3 regions of the Paenibacillus sp. NPDC057886 genome follow, and region 1 is predicted to be linked to each of the others. Evidence: predicted binding sites of a transcription regulator. Region 1 holds the regulator's gene; each other region holds the start of a gene.
What was found. The regulator Rex, encoded in region 1, represses fermentation and respiration genes when NADH is low (regulators of the CRP and FNR family bind a similar motif). The targets are predictions, from matches to a motif close to TTGTGAAATATTTCACAA.
Positions count from the first base shown of each region.

Region 2: adhE (bifunctional acetaldehyde-CoA/alcohol dehydrogenase) is a predicted target of Rex. The motif match lies at 4,108-4,125, and genes of this name have one in related genera.
Region 3: nirB (nitrite reductase large subunit NirB) is a predicted target of Rex. The motif match lies at 2,791-2,808, and genes of this name have one in related genera.

Region 1 covers NZ_JBHVMZ010000004.1:407,526-418,223, forward strand. The annotation lists gene ACFVQB_RS16045 (amidohydrolase) at 1-1,159, opposite strand, end outside; gene ACFVQB_RS16050 (redox-sensing transcriptional repressor Rex) at 1,146-1,799, opposite strand; gene dinG (ATP-dependent DNA helicase DinG) at 2,038-4,899, opposite strand; gene ACFVQB_RS16060 (tetratricopeptide repeat protein) at 5,042-5,689, opposite strand; gene panD (aspartate 1-decarboxylase) at 5,783-6,166, opposite strand; gene panC (pantoate--beta-alanine ligase) at 6,159-7,055, opposite strand; gene panB (3-methyl-2-oxobutanoate hydroxymethyltransferase) at 7,052-7,927, opposite strand; gene ACFVQB_RS16080 (biotin--[acetyl-CoA-carboxylase] ligase) at 8,261-9,238, opposite strand; gene ACFVQB_RS16085 (CCA tRNA nucleotidyltransferase) at 9,225-10,523, opposite strand; gene bshA (N-acetyl-alpha-D-glucosaminyl L-malate synthase BshA) at 10,605-10,698, opposite strand, start outside.
Region 2 covers NZ_JBHVMZ010000004.1:632,245-642,942, reverse strand. The annotation lists gene ACFVQB_RS17215 (ThuA domain-containing protein) at 1-549, shown strand, start outside; gene ACFVQB_RS17210 (winged helix-turn-helix transcriptional regulator) at 872-1,168, shown strand; gene ACFVQB_RS17205 (hypothetical protein) at 1,336-2,064, shown strand; gene ACFVQB_RS17200 (hypothetical protein) at 2,265-2,978, shown strand; gene ACFVQB_RS17195 (Crp/Fnr family transcriptional regulator) at 3,059-3,775, opposite strand; gene adhE (bifunctional acetaldehyde-CoA/alcohol dehydrogenase) at 4,206-6,818, shown strand; gene pflB (formate C-acetyltransferase) at 7,552-9,810, shown strand; gene pflA (pyruvate formate-lyase-activating protein) at 9,893-10,645, shown strand.
Region 3 covers NZ_JBHVMZ010000006.1:249,521-260,218, forward strand. The annotation lists gene nirD (nitrite reductase small subunit NirD) at 1-202, opposite strand, end outside; gene nirB (nitrite reductase large subunit NirB) at 273-2,702, opposite strand; gene ACFVQB_RS21310 (metal-dependent hydrolase) at 3,021-3,728, shown strand; gene ACFVQB_RS21315 (hypothetical protein) at 3,971-4,288, opposite strand; gene ACFVQB_RS21320 (M42 family metallopeptidase) at 4,442-5,515, opposite strand; gene spoVAC (stage V sporulation protein AC) at 6,122-6,625, shown strand; gene spoVAD (stage V sporulation protein AD) at 6,622-7,638, shown strand; gene spoVAE (stage V sporulation protein AE) at 7,642-7,992, shown strand; gene ACFVQB_RS21340 (AAA family ATPase) at 8,200-9,156, shown strand; gene ACFVQB_RS21345 (DUF58 domain-containing protein) at 9,160-10,407, shown strand; gene ACFVQB_RS21350 (DUF4129 domain-containing transglutaminase family protein) at 10,404-10,698, shown strand, end outside.

The DNA.
Region 1 (10,698 bases):
TATGGGAAATCAGATCCGTATGCGGATAGAAATGGGCTTGCTCGATGTTCAACGCGATGAAGTCAGCCTTCATGCCTGCTTGCAATGCGCCTGCATTGTTCAGGAATATGGATTTGGCACCATACGAAGTTCCAAGCAGAAGCGCTTCCCCTGCCGGCACTGCGGTAGGGTCACCAGACACACCTTTGTGAATCAACGCAGCCAGTCTCATTTCTTCAAACATATCCAGGTTATTGTTACTTGCTGGTCCGTCTGTTCCCAGGGACACGGTCACGCCTGCTTTCAGCAGATCAGGTACACGTGCAACACCCGAAGCCAATTTCAGGTTACTGCCTGGATTGTGGGAAACTGCTACATCATGCCGTGCGAGAATTTCAATCTCCTCATCATTCAGATGTACCGCATGCGCAACCAGAGATGGACGGGAGAAAAATCCTAGCTTCTCCAGATGTGCGACCGGACGCAGTCCGTAATCAGCCACATTCTGCTCCACTTCGCGAAGCGTCTCAGACATATGTGTATGCAAAGGCAGATTCAGGTCATGAGCAACCTGTACCAGCTTCTCTATGTAATCCGGAGGGCAAGTGTAAGGCGCGTGTGGGGAGATTACGGTTGTAATTCTTCCGTCTGCTTGTCCATTCCATTGACGGGCAAATGCTGCGGATTCTTCCAGCTTGCGCAGTTGTTCTTCTTCTGAACAAAGTCCGATTACCCCACGTGCCAGAGCAGCCCGAACGCCGGATTGTTCCACCACTTTCGCTACCTGATCCATATGATCATACATATCCAGGAAAGCTGTTGTTCCGCCCTTCAACATTTCAAGCACGGATAGGGATGTGCCCCAATATACGTCCTCAGACGTCATTTTGGCTTCCATTGGCCACATTTTCTCCTGCAACCATACTTGTAACGCCAGATCGTCTCCGTGGCCTCTCAGAAGCGACATGGCCGCGTGACCATGCGTATTGATCAGACCCGGCAAGAAGAACAGTCCTTTTCCGTCCACCTTTGTCAGACTTTCGTCTCCTTCCGGCAAAGTCTCACCAATATGCACAATCTTGTCATTCTCGACAACCATAAAACCTTGAACCACGTTCCACTCCGTACCCTCACTCACGGCAAATTTGCCGTTGTGAATTACCCATCTATTTGTCGTCATCTTCCTCGTCGTCCTTTCCATTCTCCAAGTAATAAGCCAGGCTAAGCAGATCCGTCGTAAAATCGGCATGATGAATGCGAATATGCGGCGGGGTCTTCAGGATCGTTGGCGCAAAATTCAGGATTGCTTCAATTCCTGACTCAATCAGCTGATCTGCAACATTTTGGGCTTCCGTATCCGGAACCGTGATAATACCTATACGAATGTTATCCTTTTTGACCGAATCCGTTAATTCATTCATCGGCTGCACCGTCAGACTGTTGATTTGGCTCCCAATCTTCGGACCGTAGGCATCAAATACAGCGACGATCTTCATGTTGTCTTTGAGGTAGGCATTGTAATTGGACAAGGCATGTCCCAAATTACCTGCTCCGACAAGAGCCACATTAATCTGCTGGTCTATTTTCAAAATATGACGGATTTTCTCGATGAGATATGAAACGTCATACCCGATCCCTTTACGACCAAAGTCACCAAAGTAAGCCAAGTCTTTACGAATCTGGGCCGGATTCAAATCCAGCCTCAGTCCAAGTTCTTGTGAAGAAACCGTATTGACTTCGCGCTGATGCAATTCATTCAAATAACGCAAGTAAACAGGCAATCTACGCACCACGGCTTCCGAAATTTTATCTGATTTCATATATTGCTCCCCCTTACCAAGGCCACGATAGATAGATGAAAAGATGAGCATCCTGTCTAAAACGATGCAAAATGATTAGTAAATCAAACAGGATGCTCCTTGTTATATATTGGATAATTGCTTAAATTACTTATTTAATGGCTTTACTAGCATATCCATGAAACGAATGGAGGATATTACTCAATTTTACCGCCAATCAGTAGCGTCTTGCAATAATGCAAGCTACAGAGGGTATCTGTTATTGTTGTTCTTCGGTCGGTCTCTCGAGCCATTCCGAAATGCGTGGAACCATCTGCTCTGTGAGCATGTGCTCCATCTTGGGACCAGGTAATGAATATAAAAAGTACTTGCCATAATACGCTTCAATAACGCGTGTATCGTATACAATCACAATGCCTCTGTCTTTGCCTGTACGAACCAGTCTGCCAAATCCCTGTTTGAAACGTATGACGGCTTGTGGCACTGACAGCTTCATAAACGGGTTTTTCTTCTGCTGCTGCAAAAGCTCGCTCTTCGCTTCGACTAATGGATGATTCGGTGGCTGAAACGGCAGTCTGACAATCGCAAGACAGGTCAGAGCCTCTCCAGGAATGTCCACCCCTTCCCAGAAGCTGCTTGTGCCAAGAAGCACCGTCGCTTTTGCATCCTGGAAGCGCCGTGTAAGCTTGGAACGGCTGCCGCTGTCCACCCCTTGCCCCAGCAAAGAGATATCATTGCCTGACAAGGCCTCCTTGAGCGGGTCATAGACCTGGCGCAGCATGCGGTAGGAAGTGAACAACACCATCATGCGTCCACGAGTCGCGATAGCCGTTTCCGCGAGCGAGTGCACGAGCATATCCACAAAGTGGGCATCGCCTACACTGCCCTTCACGCTTGGGAAATCACGCGGAATGACGAGCAGAGCCTGTTCGCGATAATTGAACGGTGACGGTAGCATAGACGTTAACAGACGGTTATTCTCGGCAGCTTCCTGCAAGCCCAGCTGTTCGATCATGAATTGAAATGACTTGTCAACGGAGAGCGTAGCCGATGTAAGCACAACGCTTTTCTTTTTATCAAAGAACATATCCTTCAATTGTGCACTGACATCGACAGGAACAGCATAGAGTTGCAGTGATTTACTGCGGAACTGGCCGCTAGCCTCCATCCAGTACACGGTATTGGCATCATCCATCCGCATGAAGAAACGCAGATTATCCTTGATCGTTGCCAAATCCTTGAGCAGACCTGAAATATCCGTAATCAGACTATCGGACTGATAATCATCCTGATCTTCTTTCACTTCAAGCAGCAGCTTGTCGCCTTTACGAATCAAATCGCCTAGGGTTACATAGATTTGGTTCTCAACATCCTGCAATTCCTGCCATTTGGCTGGTTTTTGCGAAGGCTTCAGTCGAAGAGAGAATTGTCCTGTCTCGCCTGGAGAAGCATCGCTGCGTTCAGGCAGCAGGCCAAACAAGGTATCGCTTAGTCGATCCCATATCTCCTTGACTTCGACCGCAAGCGGGAACATCTGATCAATCATGGAGCCCCACTGTACCGAATTTTCATGACCCGACAATTGAGAACGAAGCATAGGCAGTTGGCCATTACGGCTATCTTTAAACAGTCGGGTCAGTGTATGAACCAACGTGAAATATTTCATATGAAGACCAAGATGTTTACCTGCTACATCCTCCAGATGATGTGCTTCATCGATGACGAGACTTTCGTAGGCCGGCAGCAATTGATGTGCTGCTTTGACATCCGTAAACAATTTCGAATGATTCGTAATGACGATATCGGACAGCCCGGCTTCATGTTTGGCCCGATGATAGAAACATTTGCGGAACCAAGGACAGGAGCGTCCAAGACAGGATTCAGACTCGCTCTGTACCGTCTCCCAGAAGTCTCCTCCACGCCCGCTTAGATTAAGCTCCTCGTCGTCTCCAGTCTCCGTCTGAGTAAGCCAGACAATCATCTGAGCCGCTGTAAAATAATCCTCTTTGGGTGTAGCAAATTCACGTTTATTGATTTTATGCTCAAACTTACGCAGACACAGATAGTGCCCACGTCCTTTGAACACCGCTGCCTTGAACGGAAACGGAACCACTTGGGTCAGCATAGGAATATCCCGCTCTCTCAATTGCTCCTGCAGGTTGATGGTATGTGTGCTGACCATGACTTTCTGTTCCTGTTTCACACTTTCATAGATGGCAGGCAGCAAATAACCAAGTGATTTGCCTGTACCTGTTCCAGCTTCAATCAATAGATGTTTCTCTTCATCCAAAGCTTGTCGTACACTGCTGAACATCTGAGTTTGCGCCTCACGCTCCTCATAATGGTCCAGTGTCTCCTTCAGGTTATCTCTAACCTGATCCATAAACTGCTCAAAACTTACACCTTCCAGCGGATTACCCTCACGCTCATCACGAGGTGAGCCTATATCGGTCCAGTCACTCACGTTCAGGGCGAGCTGGCGGTAATACGTATGACCATCCAGATCCTGAATTGGCTCTGCTTCCTTCTCAGTACGCATTCCGTCGAAGAACCAACCCAAGTCACTGTCTTCCGGGGCAAACAGGTCACTGAGGCGCTGAATCGTGATCAGAGGCAATGCACGCAGCTCATCTAGACACTTCAGCAAGACAAAAGCTGTCGCAAGTGCATCACTGTCAGCCTGATGAGGGCGGTCATGCTGAAATCCGAATTCTGAAGACACATAACCGAGTTGATAAGAGCCCAGTGACGGAAACGTGATCTTCAGGAAATCAATCGTATCCAGAATCCGTCCGGTAAACGGCAGGTAACCGCAGCGATCGAGTGCATTTTGAAGAAAATGAAAATCAAAAGCAACGTTGTGCCCAACAAGAACAACATCGTCAAGCAGCGGAACCATCTCCATCATCATCTCTTCCAATGAGGGAGCATCCGCCACATCTTCATCAGTAATACCGGTTAACCCCGTAATAAACGGAGGAATCGGTACACCTGGGTTCACATAAGAACTATATATTTGAGTTATGCTGTAGTCATGATCTATGATGGCAAGTCCGGCCTGTATAATCTCACCGTCGGACTGCGTGCCGGTTGTTTCGAAATCCAATACGGCAAATTTCATTGCAATGTACGGTCCCTTCCATTCCAGTCTATGTTACAGCATAGCAAAAAAAAGGGCATTTGAAAATTAACTGACAAAAAAAGCGGTGTCCCCGCCGCTATGCCAGAGGAGGGAACACCGTCTTTATGCCGCCGAATAGCCCTTAATTTAAGGTAGTCAGCTGATTTGCATATTGCAATTTTCCGCTGTTTAATCGACAGGCTTCCATGTTATACAGCGGTTCGGTCAACGTCGGGTCATACTGAAGCGCCTGCGCAAATAGTGAACATGCACCATCAGGGTTCGCAAGCTTGGCCTCGATACAGCCCAGGACATTACATACCAGTCCTTTCAATCTCGGCGAACCGTTCAGATGCATAATCCGCTGCAAGTGTATTCCGGCTTCCTCAGTTTGTTCCAGGTTAAGATGAGCAAGAGCCAGGTAAAAACGAGTCAATGCACTTTCAGGATAGTCGGTCACAACCCTAGAAAATTGCATAATCGCCTGCGGGTACATTTGCAGTTTGAAATATCCCTGACCGCGACTGAAACACTCCAGGTGCAGTTCTGGCAATGCAGTAACAGCTTCCTGTTCAGGTTCGAGTGAAGCGGGTTTATCCAGTTCCCTTTCCCTCACCTGGCTCATTTTTTCTTCAAACATCAGCCACTCATCAATCATCCCGTCACTCATCCGCTTCAGCAAATTCCACTTTTGCAGTAATTCCTGTTTGCTTAGGCCTTCAGCAGAAGGGTAGCGCTTGATAATTTCATCTAACATGTCGTTCATTTCTGCGAAAACATGCTGGAACATCGATGCATCCCCACCCTTGAAAAAATGGATTAGTGCAGTGACCTGTACTCATTTTTTGTAGAATGGGTCGTTTTCATTCCCCTTACCAGTCGATTACATAATCGTCGCATGAACTTCGTGCTTCATCGTTTGCACAGGTTTATTCTGTCCATCCACAAATACAACGGTAGGCTTGTGATTATTTGCCTCTTCTTGAGACATCATCGCATATGAAATGATAATGACGGTATCTCCAGGCTGTACCAGACGAGCTGCTGCTCCATTCAAGCAGATCACTCCACTTCCACGTGGACCTGGAATGACATAGGTTTCCAGACGTGCGCCATTGTTGTTATTTACAATTTGCACTTTCTCATTTTCCATCAGATCAGAGGTTTCCATCAGATCTTCATCAATGGTAATGCTACCCACATAGTTCAGGTTTGCTTCCGTAACGGTTGCCCGGTGAATTTTGGATTTCATTAGTGTTCTAAACATGGGACAGCACCTCCGATTTTTGCAGCCTTATATTGTCAATCAATCTTGTTTTGCCGAATTTTACTGCCAGTGCGATCAACAGATCGTCACGACCATGAACTTTTTCCTGATCAGCAAGTGGATCCAGACTTGGAAAAGCCTGAATCTCAGCATAATCTATCACGGCCATTGGTGAACGTTCAATGTTCTGACGCAATATACCGCGGATATCCGCTGCTGTCATCGCCGTACCTGCATCAACAGCTTCCTGTGCCTCACGCAGTGCCTTGGACAGAACAAGTGCTTCCTCACGCTGTTCTGTGCTGAGGTACACATTGCGGGAACTAAGCGCCAAGCCATCACTTTCACGAACGATTGGACAAGGTACAACCTCAACCGCCATGTTCAAATCGTTAACCATCTGCTGGATCACAGCTACCTGCTGTGCGTCCTTCATGCCAAAAAATGCACGCTGCGGTTGTACAATGTTAAACAGCTTCGAGACGACCGTAGTCACTCCGTCAAAATGCCCTGGACGGGATGCACCGCATAAGCGATCCGTTAAACGAGAAACCGATACGGTCGTTTGTGTAGGCTGTGGATAGATCTCTTCAACAGAGGGAATAAATACGATATCCACCCCTTTTGCTCGTGCAGTTTCCACATCTCTGGCTTCATCCCTAGGATAACTGTCAAAGTCTTCATTCGGACCGAATTGAATTGGATTTACAAATATGCTCAAAACCACGATATCACTTTGTTGTTTGGCCGCCTGCATCAAACTTGCATGGCCTTCATGAAGAAATCCCATTGTAGGCACAAGTCCTACAACAGACTCTCTGGACTGAATCGACTGACGTTTCAAGCTAAGTTCTTGTCTTAATTCTGCGATTGTCCGTATCACTTTCATACGCTCGTCTCCACCTTTCCTTTGCGATGTCCGTACAATTGATCCAGAACGCCGTCAGCAGCGGTAAATACATGCTCTTCTGCCGGGAATGAGCGGTCCTTGACTTCCTTCACATAGGACTCAATGCTATTGCGAATCAATGTACCTACGTCTCCATACGATTTGACAAAGCGTTTTGGCGTGTATGGGGAAGCATACTGAACCACATCGTGGAATACCAGTACCTGACCATCACACCCTCTACCTGCGCCAATACCAATCGTAGGAATAGACAGTTCTTCCGAGATCGCTCTTGCCACTTCTTCAGTGACCAGTTCGAGTACAATGCCGAAAGCTCCGGCTGCTTCAAGCGCCTTGGCTTCGTCCATCAGCCGTTTGGCATCTGCAGCATCCTTGCCCTGAATACGATAACCGCCAATTTGATTCACGGATTGCGGTGTAAGCCCGATATGTCCAAGTACAGGTACACCGGCTTGCACAACCGCTTTTACCGTATCCGCGATTTCGAGACCGCCCTCCATCTTGACCGCTTGTGCATGACCTTCCTGCATTAGGCGACGGACACCTTTAAGCGTCTCGTCTAGGCTGCCATGGTACGTCATGAAGGGCATATCAGCCACGATAAACGTATTTCCCGCACCACGTACTACAGAGCGTGTATGGTACACCATATCGTCGATCGTAACAGGCAAGGTGGAGTTAAAACCCAGTACCACGTTTCCCAGTGAATCACCAACCAGAATAAGATCGATACCTGCTTCCTCGGCCAATTGAGCAGTCGGATAATCGTAAGCTGTAATCATACTAAGCGGCACGCCGTCCTGCTTATATTTTTTCATTTTCACAATATTCAATGCTTGTTTGTTTGCCATTTTCGTCATGGCTCCTCTCATCTTTTCAATTTAAACGCAACAAAAAAAACCTTTTAGTTTCCACTAAAAAGTCCCGAAAAGTCAAAAAAGAGTCACTTGCGATCGTCCCTTCTGTCTCGGTCCTCTTCGGCTCAGAGCAGAATCCAACAACTCACTTTACTACCATTCCTGCCTTGTCACTGCAACATTTTTGAAGCAGAACAAAGCATACTATTGCCGGAGTGCAATTCGGTCTGCATTAGCCGATATCGCCTCACGAACACAGTATACCAAAGTTCTGCCCAAAGTTCACGTCTTATGTTCATTTTAACGGTGTAAATTCGACAAAATTGTTTAATTTACCAATGAAACTTCACCGGAGTATACCGATACACGCTCACCGTTTTTCTTCTCCAAAATCAATGCACCAGAAGGATCAAGGCCTACGGCTGTACCCTCGATGATGCCCTGCGGATTAGCTACCTTAATCTCACGATTTATTGATACGGACAAAGCTTCCCAGAGCGAAGAAATCACACCGAACCCTTCCTTTTGATACAAAAAATACAAACGCTCCAATTCCGAGAGAATGGCCGCTGCAAGTTTGGTTCGGTCTATGGTTTGTCCAGTCTCCATCTTAAGTGAAGTGGCGATTGTTATCAGATCCTCGGGATAATCCTTGGGATCGAAGTTCACATCCACGCCTATACCTGCGATACAGTAGCGTAGTTCGTGGTCTTCAACAGTTGATTCAAGCAGAATCCCGCATACCTTGCGACCATCAATCAAAAGATCATTAGGCCATTTGATCCCGGCATCAGCACCTGTATATGACCGAATCGCACGACACACCGCTACACCCGTTAATAACGTAAGCTGTGGTGTATTTTGCAGTGAAAGCTCCGGACGCATTAGAACACTCATCCAGATGCCTCTTCCAGGTGGTGAGAACCATTTACGTCCAAAGCGGCCTCGTCCACCCGTCTGTTCTTCCGCCAGAACCACTGCCCCTTCGCCCTGCCCCTGTTCAGCCATATGCTGAACATCACCTTGGGTGGACAACGTGGAATTCAGAATGATCGCCTTTCGACCAAACACCTTCGTTTCCAGTGCCAGTTGAAGCGCTGTGGCATCGATACTGTCCGGTTTCGTGACCAAGCGATACCCTTTGCGAGATACGGCCTCAAACTCATAACCCATGTCACGCAGTTTGTTTACATGCTTCCACACGGCCGTTCGGCTAATGGAAAGGTTGCGACTGATCTCTTCACCAGACACAAACTCTCCTTCGGCATTCAGTAACGTATGTAACAGTTCCTCATGCTTTGTCATCTGCAGCCACCCGCTTTACTTCGTTGGTCAGCATGTCATGCTGATTCACTATATTTCCGATCGCAGTCTCTCTTAAAAGATATTTCATCAGTTGTCCCAGCCATGGTCCACCCTTGCGTCCAAGAAGCTGCAGAACGTTTTCACCCGTGATATGCAAATCTTTCAGTTCATGCACCTTCATGGATTGACTCCATGCAGCACCTCTGGATTGTATTGCCACGATCTGTTCTTCGTGCAGAACCTCTTGATCTCGCCAACCTGTTGGGAGCAGTCGTTGAATAATGAGCCAGTCCTCTGTTGCCTGACGTCCGCAAGACAGCACAGTTACGATCCATTCTGATCGCAGTGCCTCTTCATCCTTCTTCTCCTGTACGACAGTCTGGATCAACTGTTCGACCTGGAGAACTCCATTGATGCGGGAACGATCATCATTAGAAAACGTCCATTTTCGAAGTAAAGCATCTGCTTCATCCCTGGTAAAACAGCCTGCAATCAGCATCATGGACCATCGCAATAAAACGTTCTCTTCCATCAATTGTTCCATATTAGACATGAGACCTTTATTGAACCGCTCCCTGTCGATGGGTGCCTTCACATGCTCCAACGCCCGGCTGCGAAACAGCAATTCCAGACCGCGCAGGGGATGGGGACCTGCCATCATTTTCACCATTTCGGTACGGACTCTTTCCATGGCGATATGTTGAAGCAAATCTTTTTGTCCAACTAGCCCCTTCCAGGTGTTGTAGGCAATTTTGAAATCAAATACCGAGGCAAAACGAACACACCGAAGCATCCGCAGCGCATCTTCACCAAAGCGCTCTGCCGCCGATCCCACACATCTGACCCGCCCATCCTGAATATCCGATTGTCCACCAAAAGGATCAACGATATTTCCGTCTCGATCCATAGCGAGAGCATTCATGGTGAAGTCACGCCGCTGCAAATCTTCTTTGACATCCTGCACAAAATGAACGGCAGCGGGTCTTCGATTATCCTTATATTCAGATTCGGTGCGGAATGTCGTAACTTCAAAGTAAAAGCCTCCTGAACGAACAGTTACCGTTCCATGCTGGAGGCCCGTAGGAATACAATCCGGGAACAGTTCCATGACTTGCTCAGGGGAAGCGGACGTGGTGATATCCATATCATCCACGCTACGTTCCAGCAGTTCATCACGCACACAACCACCGACCCAGTAGGCTTCGTACCCTTTTTCATTTAATGTCCGCAGCACCTGTTCACTTTGTCTTGCCATTTCATGATCTACCTGTGTCCATTGAACCACTTACTCTCACCCCATAACTACGTGTTGCTTGGTGTGGCTTACACAGATATATTCCCAAGATGGAACAATCCTATCTGACAATCAGCCACAAACCGGCTTCAGATTCGGAACTTCACGTCCCAGCACCCGGTAGTATATTTGTTCATATTCATGCCGAATAGCATCGTTGCAAAAA
Region 2 (10,698 bases), 220 kb from region 1:
TCTACAGATGTGCTTATATGGTGGGGACATATGGCGCATGATCGTGTGAGCGACGAGATTTCACAAAAGGTTGCACAGCGGGTCCTGGATGGTATGGGGTTGATTGTGCTGCACTCCGGTCACTTCTCCAAGCCATTCAAGGCGCTGATGGGCACAAGTTGTGATCTGAAATGGCGTGAAGCCAATGAACAGGAGATTATCTGGTGTGTGAATCCGTCCCATCCGATTGCCGAGGGCATCAATGGTAAGATTATTCTGGAAAAAGAAGAAATGTACGGGGAATTCTTCGATATTCCAGTGCCGGATGAGCTAGTGTTTGTGAGTAATTTCCAAGGCGGAGAAGTATTCCGGAGCGGATGTACGTTCCTCCGCGGTTCAGGCAAAATCTTTTATTTCCGTCCAGGTCATGAAACGTACCCGACCTTCTACAATCCGGAAATTTTAAAAGTGATCAGCAATGGAGTGAAGTGGGCATATCCTGCGCGCAATGTTAAGCCGGAATACGGCTTCAGCGAACCTGTAAGATCACTTGGTAACGTGCTGGTATAGGTCGCAAATTGGCTGTGTAAACACATGAAATAAATGGTATACCAGGGAACCCTTCTCCAAGTCGATTATGACTGTGGCAGCTGGGTTCTTTTTGGGTAAGATAGCTACATGGGAGTTAGACGATATTTTCCCATGGTTCCTATGTCCCATGTGATGTATACTGAGTTGTATCATCGAAGTTGAGTTATGCCTCTAAAATTTTAACTTTTTAGCGGCAGACGTTTTCTTTCAGACTTAAATATGTTATTATGAAATATACTAACTAAACGTAAGTTGAGTGATCTCTAAAGAGGTGATTAATGTGGAAGGCCAAGATTTGCGGATGTGTCCGCGCTTTGAGACGGCGTTTTCTTTTCTGGGTAAGCGCTGGAACGGTCTGATTATTCAAACGTTGATGAGTGGTTCGAAGCGATTCAAGGATATCTCCAACCTGATTCCATCGATGAGTGATAAGATGCTGTCGGAACGGATGAAGGATCTGGAGAGCGAAGGAATTCTGATCCGCCATGTCTATCCGGAGACGCCAGTTCGTATTGAATATGAACTGACAGAGAAAGGCAAGGCGCTACAGCCCGTTATGAATCAAATTCAAGACTGGGCAGAGCAGTGGGTTGATTAGTAACACCTTCCCCGGCTCAAACAAAGTGAACTGATGGGATAAAGGCTCTTGATTTCCAGTGGAAATCAGGAGTTTTTGTCTTAAGGGTTCTGCACATGTTGTCGTGAGTTGTAGTATAATTGTAAATAAAATGGCCGCAGGCGGCCGGAGCGAGGAGGCCACTTGTCATGAGAGAAGAAAGCTTATCCCGTGAAGTACGCTACGGCAAGCAAGATATTGCAGAACTTGAGAGCGCATCCATCCAGGTACATCTGATCTACAAAAAAGCTGCGGAGTTATTTAAACGAACTTCAAATTCCCCGTCGGTTAAGGATGATGTTACAGGAGCGAAGACTCATTCCACGAATAACAATGGTCAAGTAATGGCTCCGGCGGTACTGCAAAAATGGATTCAGACAGCAAGAGGCTGGAAATGTATTGGATGTGAACTGAGACAACCCGATTTCGGGGTTCAAGCCGAAGCCACCTTCCATGAAGAACGTGTGTATCTGGATGTGGGCGAAGGTCGTTTTGTCCAAGCGGAGATGCTGATTCAGGCGATTGTATGGTCACAGTATGAGAAGATCCGTCTGTTCGCACCTTGGCTGGGTGATGACACCTTCTACACTGTACAGGAGCTGGATGTGATTGCCCGTTATATTGTACCTACCTATTTCTCTGAACGGCCGCTGCATGAGCAGGGCAAGGCATCCAAGGTACACCATTCATCTGGTCAGATTCCGCTCTACCAGGAATATGTGGATGCACCTTCATTCTGTGTACAGGTGGATGGTGGATTACTTGAAGGGCGTTTGCTGACAGGCGTTTATGTGTCGGAGGAACAGTTCTTTGGGCTCAATCCATATCTGAAGGATGGAGACGGAGGCCGCACCTACATGCAGGCTTGTGTTCAGTAACCATGCTACTCAATAGACCTTAATGATAATTCGGAGCCAAAGGGCCTGCTTGCAGGCTCTTTGTGTTGTTGTACAAACCAGTTATGGACGCTGCTGGATGAAAAGTAACGGCATTGACACTTTTTTTGCATGAATTTTGTGCCATAATAAAGGTTATGGACAACAGGGTGAATGATTTTACGCAGGGTGGTGTTACCTACATGAAGAAGAGAATCCCCGGTTACATAGGTATATGTCTGCTTATTCTGGTTATATTAGCCGGGTGTAGCGAGACACAGCCTTCCGAACAGCCAATCGTCAAAGAGAACGAATCGCAAAATACTATTACTGTGGCAGTGGATGGCAGTACTTTTTTGCCTGACGCAACGAAGTCCATTAAGAGAGATTTTAGTGAAGGTCTGACGCTCAAGAAAGCACTATTGAACAGTGGACTTGTCGATTTTACGGCAGATGGCAAGCGGATCCAATCCGTTGGGGAAGTTTCGCTCGATTCCTCCCTTAGCTGGGCTGTCAAACTGAATGGCAAGGATATTGACCCGGAAAATTGGGACATGGAGCTTCATGTCAAAGATGAAGTGATCATATATGTAAAAGCCGCTGACAGTGGGGGAGACGATGTTGTTTACCAAACAACATTACTCAAGGTGAGCGGTGGAAATATTATGCCAAATCTCAATCGTCAATATGCCGGGGTGTATGTTCAGGAATGTACTGTGCGTGATGTATTGAAGTCCAGTGGGATTGTAAGAATGTCGGAGAACAACAAATTCGTTGTTTCCGTTGAAAATGTAATTCCCCGGATGAACCAACGCTGGATGATCATGGTGAATGACAAGGAACTGATGGAAAACGGTTTGGACATGAAGTTGAATCCACGTGATGCAGTAAAGCTCGAGTTGACTACTGTATCTTAAGCATAACAAAAGCCCAATCTTCGTCTCAGAAGATGGGCTTTTTTCATTTGTATATTAGGTGATTACAAGACGGGAAAACGTCAGATTCGGCAAATCTCGTTAGGACACAATTCGCAGTGGCAGATGCCCTGCAGCATGTGCAGATCCTTAATGACAATCATGCCGTTGTCGTATTCAATGGCGTCTTTTTTGCGCAGATCGCTTAACATGCGGTTGACACTTTCACGGGTCGCTCCAATCATGTTGGACAGATCCGTGTGCGTTATTTTTTTATGAATCATGACATGCTCTCCATGAGGCTCACCATAGGAATTGGACAAGCGAATTAGCGTGGAGCAGAGTGCGCCTGGTTTGCCATATAACATCAAATCACGGAATTTGGTCTGGGTTAACCGGTGGTGGATGCCCATCCATTTCATAAAGTCGATCGCAAAGTCACAATGTTGGCAGATCAGCATCTCCAGGTCTTTGTGCTCCAGTACACCGATCTCACTGTCCTCAAGCACTTCCGCAGAAAAGCTGTGTTTCGATCCGAAGAACGGATCAGCCTGACCAATCATATCACCGGATTGATACATGTACATGATCAGTTCCTTGCCTTCATCCGTGGATTTGGTGATCTGGGCACGACCCCGTTTCATATAATAAAGTTTGTCAGAGACATCTCCTTCCCAATACAGATGGGTTCCTTCCGGATAGGTTCTGTCCTTCATCGTTACGAGCAGATGGTTGAAATTCGCTTCCGAGAAACAGTTGGTATTTCCGCGTTTTTCCAGTACACTCAGTTGTTCTCTCATAAGTCTATCTCCCCTTTGTGTCCATCGGACGGCCTTCTGCAGCTTGGACTGGCCCCCGTGGTTCGCCGCAAACCGTTGCCGTCCTGATCAGGGTCATCTCTCGGCCGGGAAGGACGGTACAAATTGCGGTGGTTCAATTTTTAAGTTCAGTATATACCTTATCTTGCCGTTTGAGGGGCATGGAAAGGGGGCAAAAATGGCGAAATTTCAAACATTGTGATTAAATTCACTTTATAAAGGGGAGGATGAATCTGACAGCCCTATAGTTTTAATAGGAAGACTAAATGGCTAAGTGAGGGACACTAAAAAACTTAAATTAAATTTGTTATACTTTGTGAAAAAAATCACATAATTAACCCATTCCCCATGGTACGATGTGAATGTAAAGAAGAGAGACAAACCAATACGAACCTTTAGGAGGATGAGGGAGATGGCTGTAAAGAACGAAGTCGCCCCAGTAAAAGAACCGACAGCAGGTCAGTATATTCAAACGTTAATTGACAAAGCGAATAAAGCACATGCAGCATTCATGTCCATGGATCAGAAACAGATTGACCGCATCGTGCAAGCGATGGCGCTGGCAGGTCTGGACAAACATATGATGCTCGCCAAAATGGCCGTGGAAGAAACAGGCCGGGGTGTGTATGAGGATAAAATCACCAAAAATATATTTGCAACAGAATATGTGTATCATAGCATCAAATATGACAAAACAGTAGGGGTTATTGAAGATAACGAATACGAAAGCTTCCAGAAAATTGCGGAGCCTGTCGGCATCATCATGGGGATTACCCCGGTAACGAACCCGACATCCACCACGATGTTCAAAGCACTGATTTCCATCAAAACGCGTAACCCGATCATCTTCGGTTTCCACCCATCTGCACAGAACTGTAGCCGGGAAGCGGCTAGAATTCTAATGGAAGCTGCAGTGAAGCATGGTGCTCCAGCGGATTGTATCCAGTGGATTGATGATCCTTCCATGGATCGTACAAACGCGCTGATGAATCATAATGATGTGGCGCTCATTCTGGCAACAGGCGGATCAGGCATGGTACGGGCCGCATACAGCTGTGGTAAACCGGCACTGGGCGTAGGGCCGGGTAACGTTCCTTGCTTTATTGAGAAAAGTGCAGATATCAACCAAGCGGTAACGGATCTGATTTTATCCAAATCGTTTGATAACGGCATGATCTGTGCTTCCGAGCAATCAGTCATCATCGAAGAACCGATCTTCGATCAGGTGAAAAAGAAAATGATCGCTAACGGTTGTTACTTCGTCAACAAGGATGAGGCTGCGAAACTGACCGCAGGTGCGATTAACGCTGAGAAATGTGCGGTGAACCCAGCGATTGTTGGTCAATCTGCAGTCAGCATTGCGCAAATGTGCGGGATCGAGGTTCCTGCTGGCACCAAAATTCTCGTAGCCGAGATTGAAGGGGTGGGCACGAAGTTCCCATTGTCAGCTGAGAAACTGAGTCCGGTACTGGCTTGTTACAAAGTGAAAACGGCAGCTGAAGGGATTGAGCGTGCAGCAGAAGTGGTTGCTTTTGGCGGCATGGGTCACTCCTCCGTTATTCATTCGACGAACGAAGAAGTCATTGGCAAATTCGCAGATCGTCTGCAAACCGGACGGATTATCGTGAATTCACCATCCACACACGGCGCCATCGGTGACATCTACAATACCAACATGCCGTCTCTGACATTGGGCTGCGGATCGTATGGACGGAACTCGACTTCTTCCAACGTAACCGCTGTGAACTTAATCAACGTGAAAAGGGTGGCTCGCCGTACCGTGAATATGCAGTGGTTCAAAGTGCCGAACAAAGTCTATTTCGAAAAAGGTGCAACACAGTATCTTGCCAAAATGCCGGACATCACACGTGTAGCCATTATTACGGATGCCATGATGGTCAAACTCGGTTATGTGGAAAAAGTAGAGCACTATCTGCGTCAACGTCAAATGCCGGTAGCCATTGAAGTGTTCTCTGATGTAGAACCCGATCCATCCACAACAACGGTAGACCGCGGTACGGAAATGATGCGCCGCTTCCAGCCAGACTGCATTATCGCACTCGGCGGGGGATCACCGATGGATGCTGCCAAAGCGATGTGGTTGTTCTATGAATATCCAGACACAGACTTTAACGACTTGAAGCAAAAATTCATGGATATCCGCAAACGGATCTACAAATATCCACGTCTCGGCGTGAAAGCGAAATTCGTAGCCATCCCGACAACTTCGGGCACAGGTTCGGAAGTAACATCGTTTGCGGTTATCACGGACAAAAATCAAGGGAATACCAAATATCCGTTGGCAGACTACGAGTTAACACCAGATGTAGCCATCGTAGACCCAGAATTCGTATACTCTCTGCCTAAAACCGCTGTTGCGGATACAGGTATGGACGTATTGACTCACGCCATTGAAGCATATGTATCCGTCATGGCGAATGATTACACGGATGGACTCGCGATCAAAGCGATCCAGCTGGTATTCCAATATCTTGAGCAATCGGCGCTGCAAGGTGACAAACTGGCTCGTGAGAAAATGCATAATGCTTCGACGATTGCAGGTATGGCTTTTGCCAACGCGTTCTTGGGCATTAACCACAGCTTGGCACACAAATGGGGCGGTCAGTACCACACCGCACATGGACGTACCAATGCGATCCTGATGCCACACGTCATTCGCTACAATGCGAAAAAACCGACCAAATTTGCATCGTTCCCGAAATATTCGCACTTTGTGGGAGATGAGCGTTATGCCGAAATTGCCCGCATTCTGGGATTGCCTGCTCGTACGACAGAAGAAGGGGTGACCAGCCTCATCAATGCCATTCGCAAACTGAACAAAACATTGGGTATTGAAGAGTCGTTCCAGGAAATCGGATTCGATGCCAAAGACTTTGAAGCACATGTGGATTATCTGGCAGACCGTGCATTCGAGGACCAATGTACAACAGCCAATCCAAAACTGCCGCTGGTGACTGAACTGGCAGATGTATACCGCAACGCTTTCTACGGCAAGTTTGAATAACAATTAAAGCAACAGCAGGATTTAGGCAGATATAGTCAGGGTTCCCCGTAAGGGGAGCCCCGATTGCCGTCTTTTTTGTAAAAAAAGGTATAACGGAATCCTTGCAGTAGCCGTTTGAACCAGGTTTTCACACCATAACGGAGAGGGTAGAAAAAACTGAAGAAGCGAAGCGTTCGCTTTCAAGCACGATTTTAACCTTCTATGCTATATAGTTTGAACCATACATGTACACGATAACGTAGAGGAGAGAAAAAACCTGAAGAAGCGATAGCGCTCGCCTTTATCCCCGGATTTTACCTTTTTAAAAGGGAATCAAAAAAATCTGGGGGTAACAGCGATCGGAAGGTTGTTCTATCCTTGGAGTGGCCAGTGTACATATCCTTTCTTTTAAATTTTATTGTTCGATCGGGGAAATCGGGTTTGAACATTGATCGGAAGTTGTTCTGCCCGCGTAGTGGCTAAGTGTGAATAATTTAGGGTTCAACTTGACACAGCACAGGTGGAGTGAGGATGGTCACAAACTTTGTGATAAAAATCACAGATGATGAAAGAGCCAAGACGTATACTGAAAATGTAAGAAAAACATTCATCCGCGGTTCCGGTTCCCAAGTAGAGAGAACATGTTCCGGCTTACATGTGAAATTTATCACATTAATCGCGGCTCTGGGCACAGATGAGACGAGTGAAGCATCCTGTCATGTGTCCGGAAATCCAAATTTGTGGAGGGATTACTATGTCGGTGATCGAAAAAGATGTCAAACAACAAACAGGCTGGAGAAACTTTACCAAAGGAACATGGACGAAATCCGTAGATGTGAATGATTTTCTGGCACACAACTTATCTCCTTACTATGGCGACGAAGCATTTCTTGCAGGTGCAACTCAGAATACGAAAGAGTTATGGGATATCGTATCCGATCTGACCAAAAAAGAGCGCGATAACGGCGGGGTACTCGATGTTGACGTAAATACGCCAGCGACGATTGTTTCTCACCAACCAGGTTATCTGGATAAATCCAAAGAACAGATTGTTGGTGTTCAAACGGATGCTCCATTCAAACGTTCCATTCAGCCATTCGGTGGAATTCGCATGATGATTGATGCTTGTGAAGCTTATGGTTTTGAAATGCCTCAAGGCGTCATTGATATATTTACGAACATCCGTAAAACACATAACCAGGGCGTATTTGATGCTTATACATCCGAAATGCGTGCAGCACGTAAAGCAGGGATTATAACCGGTCTGCCGGATGCTTACGGCCGCGGCCGGATCATCGGTGACTATCGCCGGGTAGCTCTCTATGGCGTGGACTTCCTGATTCGAAATAAAAAAGGCGAACTGAATGCACTTGAAGTTGACGTAATTGATGAAGATGTCATTCGCCTGCGTGAAGAACTGTCCGAGCAGATTCGTGCATTGCAAGAATTGAAACAACTGGGTGAAATGCATGGTTTCGATATTTCCTTGCCAGCCACAACCGCAAAAGAAGCGTTCCAATGGCTCTACTTCGGTTATCTGGCTGCAATCAAAGAGCAAAATGGTGCGGCGATGTCGCTTGGACGTGTATCTTCTTTCCTTGATATTTACATGGAACGTGATCTGCAAGAAGGCTTGCTAACTGAAGAACAGGCTCAGGAATTGGTTGACCATTTTGTTATGAAACTGCGGATCGTCAAATTCCTGCGTACGCCGGATTATAATGAATTGTTCAGTGGAGACCCAACATGGGTAACTGAATCCATCGGTGGCATGTCCGTGAATGGAGAAACCCGTGTTACGAAAAACAGCTTCCGTTTCCTGCACACCCTGAACAATCTGGGTCCTGCACCTGAGCCGAACCTGACGGTACTTTGGTCCACCAAGCTTCCGGAAGCGTTCAAACAATACTGTACAAAAGTATCCATCGAAACGAGCTCCATCCAGTATGAAAATGATGATCTGATGCGTCCGATCTACGGAGACGATTACGGGATTGCTTGTTGCGTATCTGCGATGAAGATCGGGAAACAAATGCAGTTCTTCGGCGCTCGTGCCAACCTCGCAAAAGCATTACTGTATGCAATCAACGGCGGTCGTGACGAGAAATCGGGTGCACAAGTTGGACCTGAATATCCGGCGATCACAAGCGAAGTACTGGATTACAATGAAGTGATGAAACGTTTCAAACCGATGATGGAATGGCTTGCGAAACTGTATATGAACTCACTCAACGTCATTCACTACATGCATGACAAATACAGCTACGAGCGTATTGAAATGGCCCTGCATGACCGTGACATCGTTCGTACGATGGCTTGCGGTATTGCCGGCCTCTCGGTTGCAGCAGACTCCCTGAGTGCAATCAAGTATGCGAAAGTTAAACCGATCCGCAACGAACAAGGCATCGCAATTGATTTTGAAATTGAAGGGGATTTCCCTTGTTACGGTAACAATGAGGACAGTGTTGACAGCATCGCAGTTGAACTGGTGGAAAGCTTCATGGGCATGATTCGCAAACACAAAGCGTATCGTAATGCGATCCCAACACAGTCTGTGCTGACGATCACATCCAACGTGGTGTACGGCAAGAAAACAGGTACAACACCGGATGGCCGTAAAGCAGGCGAACCGTTTGCACCAGGAGCGAACCCAATGCATGGTCGGGATAAAAAAGGTGCACTGGCATCCCTTGGCTCAGTAGCCAAACTGCCGTACGAACACAGCCTTGACGGGATCTCTAACACATTCTCCATCGTGCCTAAAGCACTCGGAAAAGAGTCAGACACACGCAAATCCAATCTGGTTGCCATGATGGACGGTTACTTTGGTCAAGGGGCACACCATCTGAACGTGAACGTATTTGATCGTCAGCAGTTAATTGACGCGATGGATCACCCGGAAAACTATCCGCAGCTGACTGTACGGGTATCCGGTTACGCGGTTAACTTCATCAAACTGACACGTGAGCAACAACTCGATGTCATTAACCGGACCTTCCACGGTTCGATGTAACTCGGACTTAACTCAACAGTTCAAAGGTGCAGAATCTCCATACTAACGCACAGCGGATGCGATACAGAAAGGAAGAGGCAGCATGGTTAATGGACATATTCATTCACTCGAAACTTTCGGGACGGTTGACGGCCCAGGCATCCGCTTCGTGCTTTTTATGCAGGGATGTCTGCTCAAATGCCAGTATTGTCACAATCCGGATACATGGGCACTGGATGGTGGCAGGGAAATGAGCGTAGAGGAGGTATTGGCTGAAATCGAGCCGTACTTGTCCTACTATCGCAGTTCCGGCGGAGGACTTACGGTATCCGGCGGGGAGCCAACATTACAGGCTCATTTTGTAGCCGAAGTTTTCAAAGAAGCGAAACGTCGCTGGGGATTGCATACTACGCTGGACAGCAATGGGTTCAATGAACCGGATCGAATTCATGATTTGTTGGATAACACGGACCTTGTTTTGCTAGATCTGAAGCACATCAATGATGAGAAACATATCAAGCTGACAGGCAAATCCAACGAGAGAACATTGCGCACCGCACAGTGGTTATCGGAACAGGGACGAAAAATGTGGATTCGTCACGTGTATGTGCCGGGGATTCACAATGAGGAAGAAGACTTGCTCAATCTGGGACGGTTTATTGGAACGCTAAATGGAGTCGAGAAGTTCGAAATCCTGCCTTATCATCAGATGGGTATCTACAAATGGCAGGCGCTGGGGAAAGCTTATCCGCTCGATGGTGTTCCTTCTCCGAGTGATGAGGAAGTAGAGCGGGCGTATCGCCTGATTGAACAAGGTCGTGCGGAGACAGCGGGCATGGCTTGCTCTAATCAGTAACAACAGTTATATACCAACCAAGCAGTCTTTGCGAACATGTTTCGCAGGGGCTG
Region 3 (10,698 bases), on a different contig from region 1:
GATAATACCCGGAGACAATCCCTTCCGCCAGCGGTCCACCCTTGGGATGAGGATTTCTATTTTCTGCGGCGAAGATGGTGCCATCCGAGGTACGAAATACAGCCAGTTCGTGGTCTTTAATCTCAACCACCCTGCCAATCTGCGGCAGGAATTCTTCGATCTCTCCCGCAGGATAGTAGATGGCAGATTGCTGTGTTGTCATATAAACCTCTCCTTCATTTTCAGATTACGTTACAGAATCAAAGATATATCATAATGGCCGAGACAGGGGACTATGGCCGAGCAGAAACTTCTATGCCATGGAAAAGTTTGTTCTGGCCTTCCTCGTTACGCAGTGCTTTTTTCCAAGGATCCTCTACTTGCTCAAGAGCGAATTCGATTCGTTTCATAAGCGACTTACGCTCTTTCACGTCATCGACAACAACGGCTCGAATCTGTTCCAGACCCACACGTTCCACCCATTCGGAAGTCCGCTCCAGGTAGTTGGCTGTCTCCCGATAATGCTGCATGATCGCTCCACAAAGCTCAACTAATTCTTCATCGGTCTTCACCTTGCACAGGGAGTCAGCCAGTCTGGCCTTGATGCCACCGTTGCCTCCAATAAATATTTCCCAGCCGCCGTCATTGCCGACGATACCGATATCTTTCGTACAAGACTCCGCACAGTTACGAGGACAACCGTTCACGGCATATTTGAACTTGGCAGGCAGATCCAGACGTTCGAACTTGCGCTCCAGTAGAGCGCCCATCGCCATGGAATCCTGCGTGCCAAAGCGGCAAAATTGTGAGCCGACACATGTTTTGACTGTACGCAGCGATTTGGCGTATGCATAGCCTGAAGGCATATCCAATTCAGCCCAGACTTTGGGCAGATCTTCTTTTTTGACTCCAATCAGGTCCAGCCGCTGACCTCCAGTCACTTTGACGGCTTTTACATCGTATTTGACCGAAATGTCGGCTATTCGTTTCAGGTCTTCCGGAGTGGTGACTCCGCCATACATGCGCGGTACAACTGTATAAGTACCGTCTTTTTGAATATTGGCGTTCATGCGTTCATTGACAAAACGGGATTCCTTTTCATCCACATGGGTATCTGGTGCAATCATGCCAAGGTAATAGTTAATTGCCGGGCGACATTTGGAACACCCTTCGGGTTGGCTCCAACCCAGGACATGCATGACCTCTTTGGTCGTTTGCAATCCTTTTTGTCTAATCTCGGCTACGATCTCATCCCGGCTGAGGGAGGTGCAACCGCAGATTCCCTGTTTGGCACCCGCTGTAAAGTTGTCTCCAAGCACATATTGCAAAATCTGTTCAACAACCGGTTTGCAGCCGCCGCAGGAGCGGGTTGCACCCGTACAGGCTTTGATTTCGTCTACGCTGGTCAATCCCTCATTCGTGATGGCATCGACAATGGTTCCTTTGGTTACCCCGTTACATCCACAGACAATTTCGTCTTCTGCCATGGTTTCCACGGATGCGGCTTTTTTATGCCCACCACAGCCTGTACCCATCAGTGAAGCATACAGTTCATCTGTCATTTCAGCCTGTTGTTTGATCAATTTCTGTAATTCGGCAGAATCCGTAATATCACCAAAGAGTACAGCGCCAACCATAATATTATCCCGAAGCAGAATTTTTTTGTATGTGCGTTTCCAGTCGTCCTTATGTGCAATGACCGTATGTTCAGGACTGTCGATAAATTCACCGGTCGAAAAGACGTCTACGCCCGAAATTTTCAATTTCGTGGATACCACTGAACCTTCATAAGGAGCTGTCTCAACACCGCATATATGTTTGGCCAGAATCATGCCCTGTTCAAATAGTGGGGCAACGAGGCCGTAGCATACACCGCGATGTTCGGTACATTCTCCGACGGAATATACATTATCCAGTGAAGTTTGCATATAGTCATCTACCACAATGCCTCGGTTAACTTCTATGCCACTTTCACGAGCTACACCCGTATTGGGTTTGATGCCTACCGCCATGACAACAAAATCGGTGTTCAACACAGAATCGTCCGCAAAACGAATACCTTCTACCCGTTCGCCACCGAGAAGCTCTGCGGTTTGTGCGCCCATCTTGAACCGGATGCCCTGTCGCTCAAGTTCGGCTTTTAACATCGCGGACGCCTGCGGGTCGAGCTGGCGTTCCATCAGATCCTCCATCAGATGCACGACTGTGACTTCCATGCCGAGCTGTACCAAGCCTTTGGCAGCTTCGAGGCCGAGAAGACCTCCTCCAATGACAGCGGCTTTTTTATATTGTTTCGCGGCTTCCAGCATGACGTTACAATCTGCTATATCCCTGAATCCAACGACCCCTAGTTTGTCATGACCCGGTACGGGAAGAATGAAGGAACGGGAGCCCGTAGCGATGATGAGTTTGTCATAAGGGAAACGTGCGCCCTCCGCAGTTACGACTTCATGGGTCTCGGAATCAATTCTGGATACGGTTGTCTCCGTATGAAGAGTGATACCATAATCTTCATACCAGTGCAGATCATTGAGCACAATATCATCAATTGTTTTGCTGCCTTCTAATACATAGGACAGCATAATCCGGTTGTAATTGGGATAGGGCTCTGTGCCAAAGACAGTAATGTCAAACCGCGAGCTCAATTTTAAGATTTGTTCAACAGTACTGATGCCTGCCATACCGTTACCGACGATAACCAGTTTTTCCTTATTTCCGTTCATTTGTGTATGCCTCCTTAAATGGACACTTTACATTACCATCATTTTTAGTGGTTTATATTTGAATCATACCGTTCAACGCTGACATTTAATGTGATTAATTTCACTAATAGCGATAGAGGCATCACAAATTTAAAGTGTGATCCCTGTCAGGGAATCTATTTTTTATCTCTTCATAAATATAAATGTAAATAAGGATGGAAACAGGTATAAATATAAATGAAATAAGGAATGCGAACTATTGTTCTTATATTGTTTTCGTTGTAATATCTGGAGTGGACGTTTATGTTCCCTATTTCTTCGAAAGGAAGTTTTTGCACCATGATGGGAAGATCCCACCTGATTATCGGGACCACTGTATCCCTCTCTGTTTTGCAATTGGCCGGCATGCCCGTTACTGCCCCTGCGGTTACCGTGGCCCTGATCGGCTCGCTGCTGCCGGACATTGATGAGCCTAATTCGCTACTGGTATCCAAGGCATTGCCGAACAGCCTCATTCGGCTCTTACAGACAATCCTGCTGCCTGTCGCCGTATTTGTGTACTTCTATGTTCAGGCGAAACCATGGAATCTGCTGCTTGCTATTCTGATTGCTATGGTATCTTTCCTGCCGTCCCGTTCCCTGCGCAAAGTGTTGATGTTTGCGATCGGATTGGGACTTGTATTCTATGGCCATGCATTCGCACCATGGAATCTAATTGCGGGCAGTCTGTTAATGCTGTGTACCACGTTAACCCACAGAGGGTTAACCCACACATTATATGGGACCGCGGTATGGGCTGGATTGCTCTACAGTACAACTCATCTGCAGGGGCCAGAGATCTGGGTAGCGGGAGGTACAGCCTATGTCATGCATCTATTGGCTGATTCGTTAACGAATCGCGGCATTCGTCCATTGCCACCACTCAAGTGGCGTATAAGGATCAATCTCATGAGTACAGGCACCAAACATGGGGCCGTTGTGGAAAATGTTTGCATTGTGCTGGCTCTTATTCTAGCCTGGATTGCGTTCTCCCCCTTATTTTTGTAACACCAAACGGCCAGTCCTGGATTTAAGGACTGGCGTTTCCGGTTATGCCATTCTTGTTCATGTAATGCCTCTGCAATGTAAAGCGGGTTTGGCCTGTTTCAGGTTTGTGTCGGCGTACTCGACAGCCCTTCAATATCCGTAGAGCCAAACACAAACAAAACGACAAGGATCACAACAATCAACAGCTCGGCGAAGCCAGTTCCGTCAAAGTCAGACATTATCCCTACCTCATTTCATGATATCTAGGAATTCATTTTTTGCTGAAATGCTTTCATAACATCATCCAACGTCATATCCCCATTCTGGTTCAGAAATTCCACAAGTTTATCTGTATTGGTTGGTGTGAGATTTTGCAGGGTTTTATATTTTCCGGTTAAAGCGACAACCAATGTTGCTTCTCGAAATAACGTAACATTATCTACTCTTAATTTTCCGCTTACTAGTAATGCTGCAACGATAAATTCCAGTTTTTTTCCGTTTAGGTTTCCGTTGAGCAGGGCGTTTGCAGCATTTGTTTTGTTGGATGATTTATTTGATTTTCTGTTTTTTCCTACTGCCATCACAGATCCCCCGCTGTTCAGAATTGTTCCTTTATCGTATATTATGTTGTTTTTCTATAAATGTTCTGACTATTAATCTAGTTTATAAAATAAAAAGAGATCCCCTGAACCAAAAGGTTAGGGGGATCTCGGTAACCTGCGTAAGATTAATGCCTAAGCATTTTCAATAATGGTATTCATGGTTGTGTGGTCCAGACCCTTCACCAGTTTTACGAGCAACTCTTTTGCAGCATCATAGTCATCCGTATGAATAATGGAAGAAGAGGTATGAATGTAACGGGCGCAGATGCCAATTACCGTGGAAGGTACACCGATGCCGCTCAAATGAACCGCTCCGGCATCCGTACCACCAGGAGAGATGAAATATTGCATTTTGATTTGATTGGATGATGCTGTGTCCTGAACATATTCAACAATACCGCGATGGGTGAACATGCCCGGGTCGAAGATACGCAGTAAAGCGCCTTGTCCAATATGTCCGAATGATTGTTTGTCTCCTGTCATATCATTCGCGGCACTGCAGTCCAGTGCAAAGAAAATATCCGGTTCAATCAGATTGGCAGCCGTGCGTGCACCACGGAGTCCCAATTCTTCTTGGACTGTTGCACCGCAATAGAGGGTGTTTGGCAATTTATCCTTATGCAATGCTTCAACCAGCTCAAGTGCAAGTCCTACCCCGTAACGGTTATCCCAGGCTTTTGCCATAATTTTCTTCGGATTGGCCATCGGTGTGAATTCACAGATCGGTACGATCTGCATGCCTGGGTGAATGCCCCAAGATTCTGCTTCTGCACGGTTGTCCGCACCAATATCCAAGTACATATGGTTAAGATCAACCGGTTTATTGCGCTGGGATTCATCCAGTAAATGCGTAGGTGTTGAACCGACAACCCCTGTAATCCGGCGTTCCGGAGTGATGAGTTCCAGACGTTGAGACAGCACAGCCTGACTCCACCATCCACCGAGCGGACGGAACTTGATCATGCCTGTTTCCGTAATGCCTGTGGTCATGAAGCCAACTTCGTCGAAGTGACCTGCAACCATGACTTTGGGTCCGGACGCCTCTCCTCGCAATACACCAAAAAGACTGCCCAGGCGATCCTGGACAAATTCATCCGTATAAGGAGACATTTGTTCTTTCATCCATCCGCGAAGCTCGCGTTCAAACCCGGAAACGGAAGGGAATTCCGTTAACGTACGAAACATTTCCAACGTTTTTTGATTCATGTGTCGACAACTCCTCTGCTTGTATGTAGATATGGTCTCAGCAGAACGGCTGCCGGACTGTTGTTCTTCGGAAGGGAAGAACGTTTTATTTAACCACTGGTCACACTACAGTATGAACCTTGCGCAAGTAATTGTCCATGGTTATGTCACGTATCTCAGGCATAATTGCTTGCTCGTTTGATGATTCATCGGGTCATTCAATCCGCACCAAACACAGTCGCCAAGCAGCTTCATTGAATATGCATAGAGTGAGGAACCGTTTGGCTTAACCTGTATTCCATGAGCCCCTCATTTCACTTGCCTGACAACAGGAAGGAGCTGGGACAATAGATGAGGCCACCCGATGAAGGCAATGAAACCATGCTATGTATCGTCCTTTTTATTTTGCTCGTGATCATTCTGCTTTATTTATAAATTTTCACCAGACCTCTGATCCGGCGCTGAGCGACTCATCTGATTCAGCTGCTTCAACGTGCTGGAAACAAATGCTGTCTTTCGCCGGATACATAACTTTCCCAACCTTAACAAACAATGAATACAGGATTACACACAGTACATGCAGTCACATCTGTTGGCTCATTTTCATTACAAGGGAGGTTCTGTATCTTGCCAGCTCAAACTAAGGGTAGCGGAAAAAAATCATCATCATCCCTGTCCATCAGTGAACAGGAATATAAAAAAGTCGCCAAAAAACATGAGCCTGCCCGTCCAATCTGGGCGAACTGTATTAAGGCATTCCTCGTCGGCGGATTGATTTGCGTCATTGGACAGGCTATTCAGGAAGCGTTTATGGCCGGGTTTGACATGACATCAAAGGAAGCTGCCAGTCCAACCGTTGCGGTCATGATCCTCATTTCAGTCATCCTGACTTGTCTCGGTGTCTACGATAAAATGGCGCAATGGGCTGGTGCAGGGACGGCTGTACCTGTCACCGGATTTGCGAACTCGATGTGCTCGGCAGCACTGGAGCATCGTGCCGAGGGACTGGTGCTTGGAGTTGGTGCCAACATGTTCAAATTGGCAGGCTCAGTCATCGTGTTTGGTGTCGTTGCTGCCTTTATCGTGGGGATCGTATACGCCATTCTCGGCTTCGGAGGTGGACATCTATGAAACGCTTGGGCCAACAAACCTGGCAATTTGAGAACCGTCCACGCATTATCGGCAGGTCGGCAGTCGTAGGGCCGGATGAAGGCCAAGGGCCTCTGGCATCTGATTTCGATTATGTATATGACAATTTGGAGATTGGGGAGAAGACTTGGGAAAAGGCAGAGCGCAAGCTTCTCGAACAGGCCTCCCAGATGGCGTTGATCAATGCCAATATTACGAAGGAAGAGCTTCAGTTCTTTGTTGGCGGGGATCTGATGAACCAGATTATCAGTAGTTCCTTTTCGGCCCGTAAGCTGGGTGTACCTTATCTGGGGGTATTTGGTGCTTGTTCAACTTCTATGGAAACGTTGGCTTTAGCCTCACTCATTGTGGATTCGGGTGCAGGGGATTATGTACTGGCAGGTACGGTGAGTCACAACTGTACGGTGGAAAAGCAATTTCGTTATCCAACAGAGTATGGTTCCCAGAAGCCGCCATATGCCCAGTATACCGTTACGGGTTCGGGGTGTAGTGTGATATCCCGTACGGGTCAGGGCCCGGTAGTCACCAAAGCGACAATTGGCCGAATTATGGATATGGGCATTAAAGATCCGTTTAACATGGGGGCTGCGATGGCTCCTGCGGCAGCGGATACCATTGTTTCGCATTTCCGGGATACAGGCTTGGAACCCGGTTATTATGATCTCATTGTGACTGGGGATCTGGCTTCGGTGGGATTGCCCATCGTTAAGGAGCTTTTGCATAAAGAGGGTGTTCCAATGGAACAAACTGTCTTCAATGATTGTGGCCTGATGATATATAACCTGGAAAAGCAGCCTCAGGTTGTGGCTGGAGGAAGTGGCTGCGGATGTTCAGCGACCGTGACCTACGGTCACATTTTGAACCGGATGCAAAAGGGTGAACTCAATAAGGTATTGGTGGTCGCTACCGGTGCATTGTTGTCTCCACTTTCGTACCAGCAAGGCGAGAGCATTCCTTGTATTGCGCATGCCGTAGCCATAGAAAAGGAGGGATAAAGGATGCAGTTTTTATGGGCATTTATTGTTGGCGGTTTGATATGTGTTGTGGGACAGCTTCTGATGGATGGTGTCAAACTGACTCCTGCACATACGATGAGTACACTTGTTGTGGCTGGTGCGGTTGCGGATGCGTTCGGGCTGTATGATCCACTCGTCAAATTTGCAGGAGCAGGAGCTTCCATTCCGATTACCAGTTTTGGTAACTCCCTCGTGCACGGGGCATTGACGGAACTGGAAAAAGAGGGATGGATCGGTGTCATTACGGGGATATTCGATTTGACCGCGGCGGGTATTTCCTCAGCGATTATCTTTTCTTTTCTCGCGGCATTGGTGGTTCGGCCCAAAGGGTAACAGATCATGGCAGAGCCAGCCATTATATATGGAATCAGCAGAGGCTTCGGATAACTTCTATCCGGGCCTCTTTTTGTCGTAATCATGCGATAACTGCGGTGAATCTGACGGCTGGAAACAAATTATGAGTTCCTTCGAGTGTACTCGCGCTCTTGGATCATGTACAATAAAAGGAAATCTGTATGCTTTTTTAGGAGGTTAGACCACATGCCTGTGCGCAAAGAGTCGATCCAAATCATATCAGCAGTTCGTTCTAATCTGGAATCATGCATAATGGGGAAATCCTTTGAAATTCAACTTTTGCTCACAGCTTTGCTTGCAGGCGGACACGTTCTGATTGAAGACGTACCTGGAACAGGCAAGACGCAGTTGGTTAAAGCGTTATCGAAATCCATGCGCGGAGAGTACCGCCGCATTCAATGTAATCCTGATATTTTGCCAAGTGACATCACAGGGGTATCCGTTTTCCATCCGCGTGATGAGCGTTTTTACTTCCGTCCCGGTCCGGTGATGACCAACATTTTGCTGGCAGACGAGATTAACCGGGCAACAACGAAAACGCAGTCCGCTTTGCTGGAAGTCATGGAAGAGCGCAGTGTAACGGTAGATGGAGATACGTATGATCTGCCTCATCCATTTATGCTCTGTGCAACCCAGAATCCAATTGATTTTGAAGGAACGTACACATTGCCGGAAGCGCAGCTGGACCGGTTTATGTTGAAAATAAGTCTGGGTTATCCGGACAAGGATATCGAGAAAACGTTGCTGAAGCAGCACCAGTCGGGTCAGCCTGTTGATCGGCTTGAATCCGTAACCCATATGGATCAGATATCAGCCATTCAGCAGGAAATCAAGGAAGTATTCATCGGTGATCCGGTCATGGATTATCTGCTTGATGTGGTTCGCAAAACTCGCTCCCACCCATCCGTATTGCTGGGCGCCAGCCCGCGGGCAGCCATTTCATTTATGATGGCCGTGAAGGCTTTTGCCTTTTTGCAGGAACGTGACTACGTGCTTCCGGATGACGTGAAAACGATGGCACCTTATGTCATCTCCCATCGGATTGTGCTGCGTCCCGAATCGAGACTGGACAGCATGAGCTCCGAGGCTGTATTAAATTCCGTACTTCAGCAGGTTCGTGTGCCCGTCTCCATGGGGCAATAATTGATGAAGCCGCTTTTGAGTACAGTCAGAAGGGGAATACGCCACCCCCGCGTATGGAGCATCGCGGCGGTGTGGTTGTGCTGTTTGGCTTATGTTTTGTTCCAGGGCGGGAAGACCTCCCTGATGTTGCTGTCGATGGTGACTCTGCTTTGTATTTACCTTGCGATTGCTGGTTTTAGCGGTGTACGGCGTACTCATGGCGTGCGCAAGCTCTCTTCCGGCCAGGATCATGAAGAGCTGCTGCATTCGGGTGATCAGGTACAGGTGAAGTTAAGTCTGAACATCCCGGGATTTTTGCCACTTCCTTATGTAGTTGTGCGCGAGATGCTGCATCGGCACAACGGCGAATCCTGGTCTTTCAAAGAAAGCCTCATTCCGAGCATGCGAGGGTATGGTGAATTGTCATTTCAGACCCCACCGCTGGAGCGGGGAAAGTATGTCTTTTCAGAAACGGAATGTGCCAGCGAGGACATCTTTGGTCTGATCGAGCATCGGGGAACGTTCAAAGCCAAAGGGGAATTCCGGGTGTTGCCGCGGACGGTATTTATTCCGTATTGGCAGCTGTATGATCGCAAATCACGGTTATCCGGTCCACAGACGGCTTTGACTCGCTCGCGCAGGGAAACGACCCAGATTAACGGCGTGCGTGACTATGTTTACGGGGATCGCCTTTCACGTATTCACTGGAATGCAACCGCAAAAACGGGAACGTGGAAATCCAAGGAATTTGAACATGAGTCGGTTCCGAAAACGATTCTGGTGCTGGATGCGCTGTCAGGCAGCTATGAACATGGTGAGGCCTTTGAACTGGCTGTGTCTACGGCTGCCTCCCTGCTGGAGTATGGCACAAGAGAACGAATGGGTATGGGACTGCTGACACTGTCGGAGAAAACATCATTTTTTGCTCCCAGCGAAAGTCCGCTTGAACGGCAGAAAATGATTCATCATTTGGTGGATATCCAATATAACGGCCAGGAAAATCGGCTGCTGCCCGGTGTTGAGAAGATGTCGCGTCAGTTTCCTCAAGGTGCTTATTTTGTAGTGATTTCTCCCCAGAAAGATGAAAAAGTTCTCGAACTGCTCCGATGGGTTGACACAAGGGGGATGACTCCTTGTCATATTCTGATTGAACCCAGTGATACCCGCCGGAGTTCCGAGTGGAATGCGATGCTGCGCGGAAGAGGCACGAGATCCTTCACCGTTGCCCATTTGCAGGAGCTTCCAACGGTTATGGGGGGAGGTAGTGTATGAGTACTAAAGGCAAAGAGCTGACAGCGGGGAGAAGATCCTGGTATCATGCAGCTTCGTTGCTCTGGATTTTCCTGATTGGGATGCAGTGGATATCATTTACACAGGAATCCTGGTATACCGAGACAACCTCATTGGTGTTGTGGACGCTCGCAGCGGTCAGTATTCTGGAAGTTATTCTGCCTTTCAAAATAATGGTTCGAACCATAATCAAGGCGGTTGTCCTTGTATATATTTTGCATAAGACATTAATTGATTACACGGTTTATATTCCTTACGGCACGTTAACGGAGC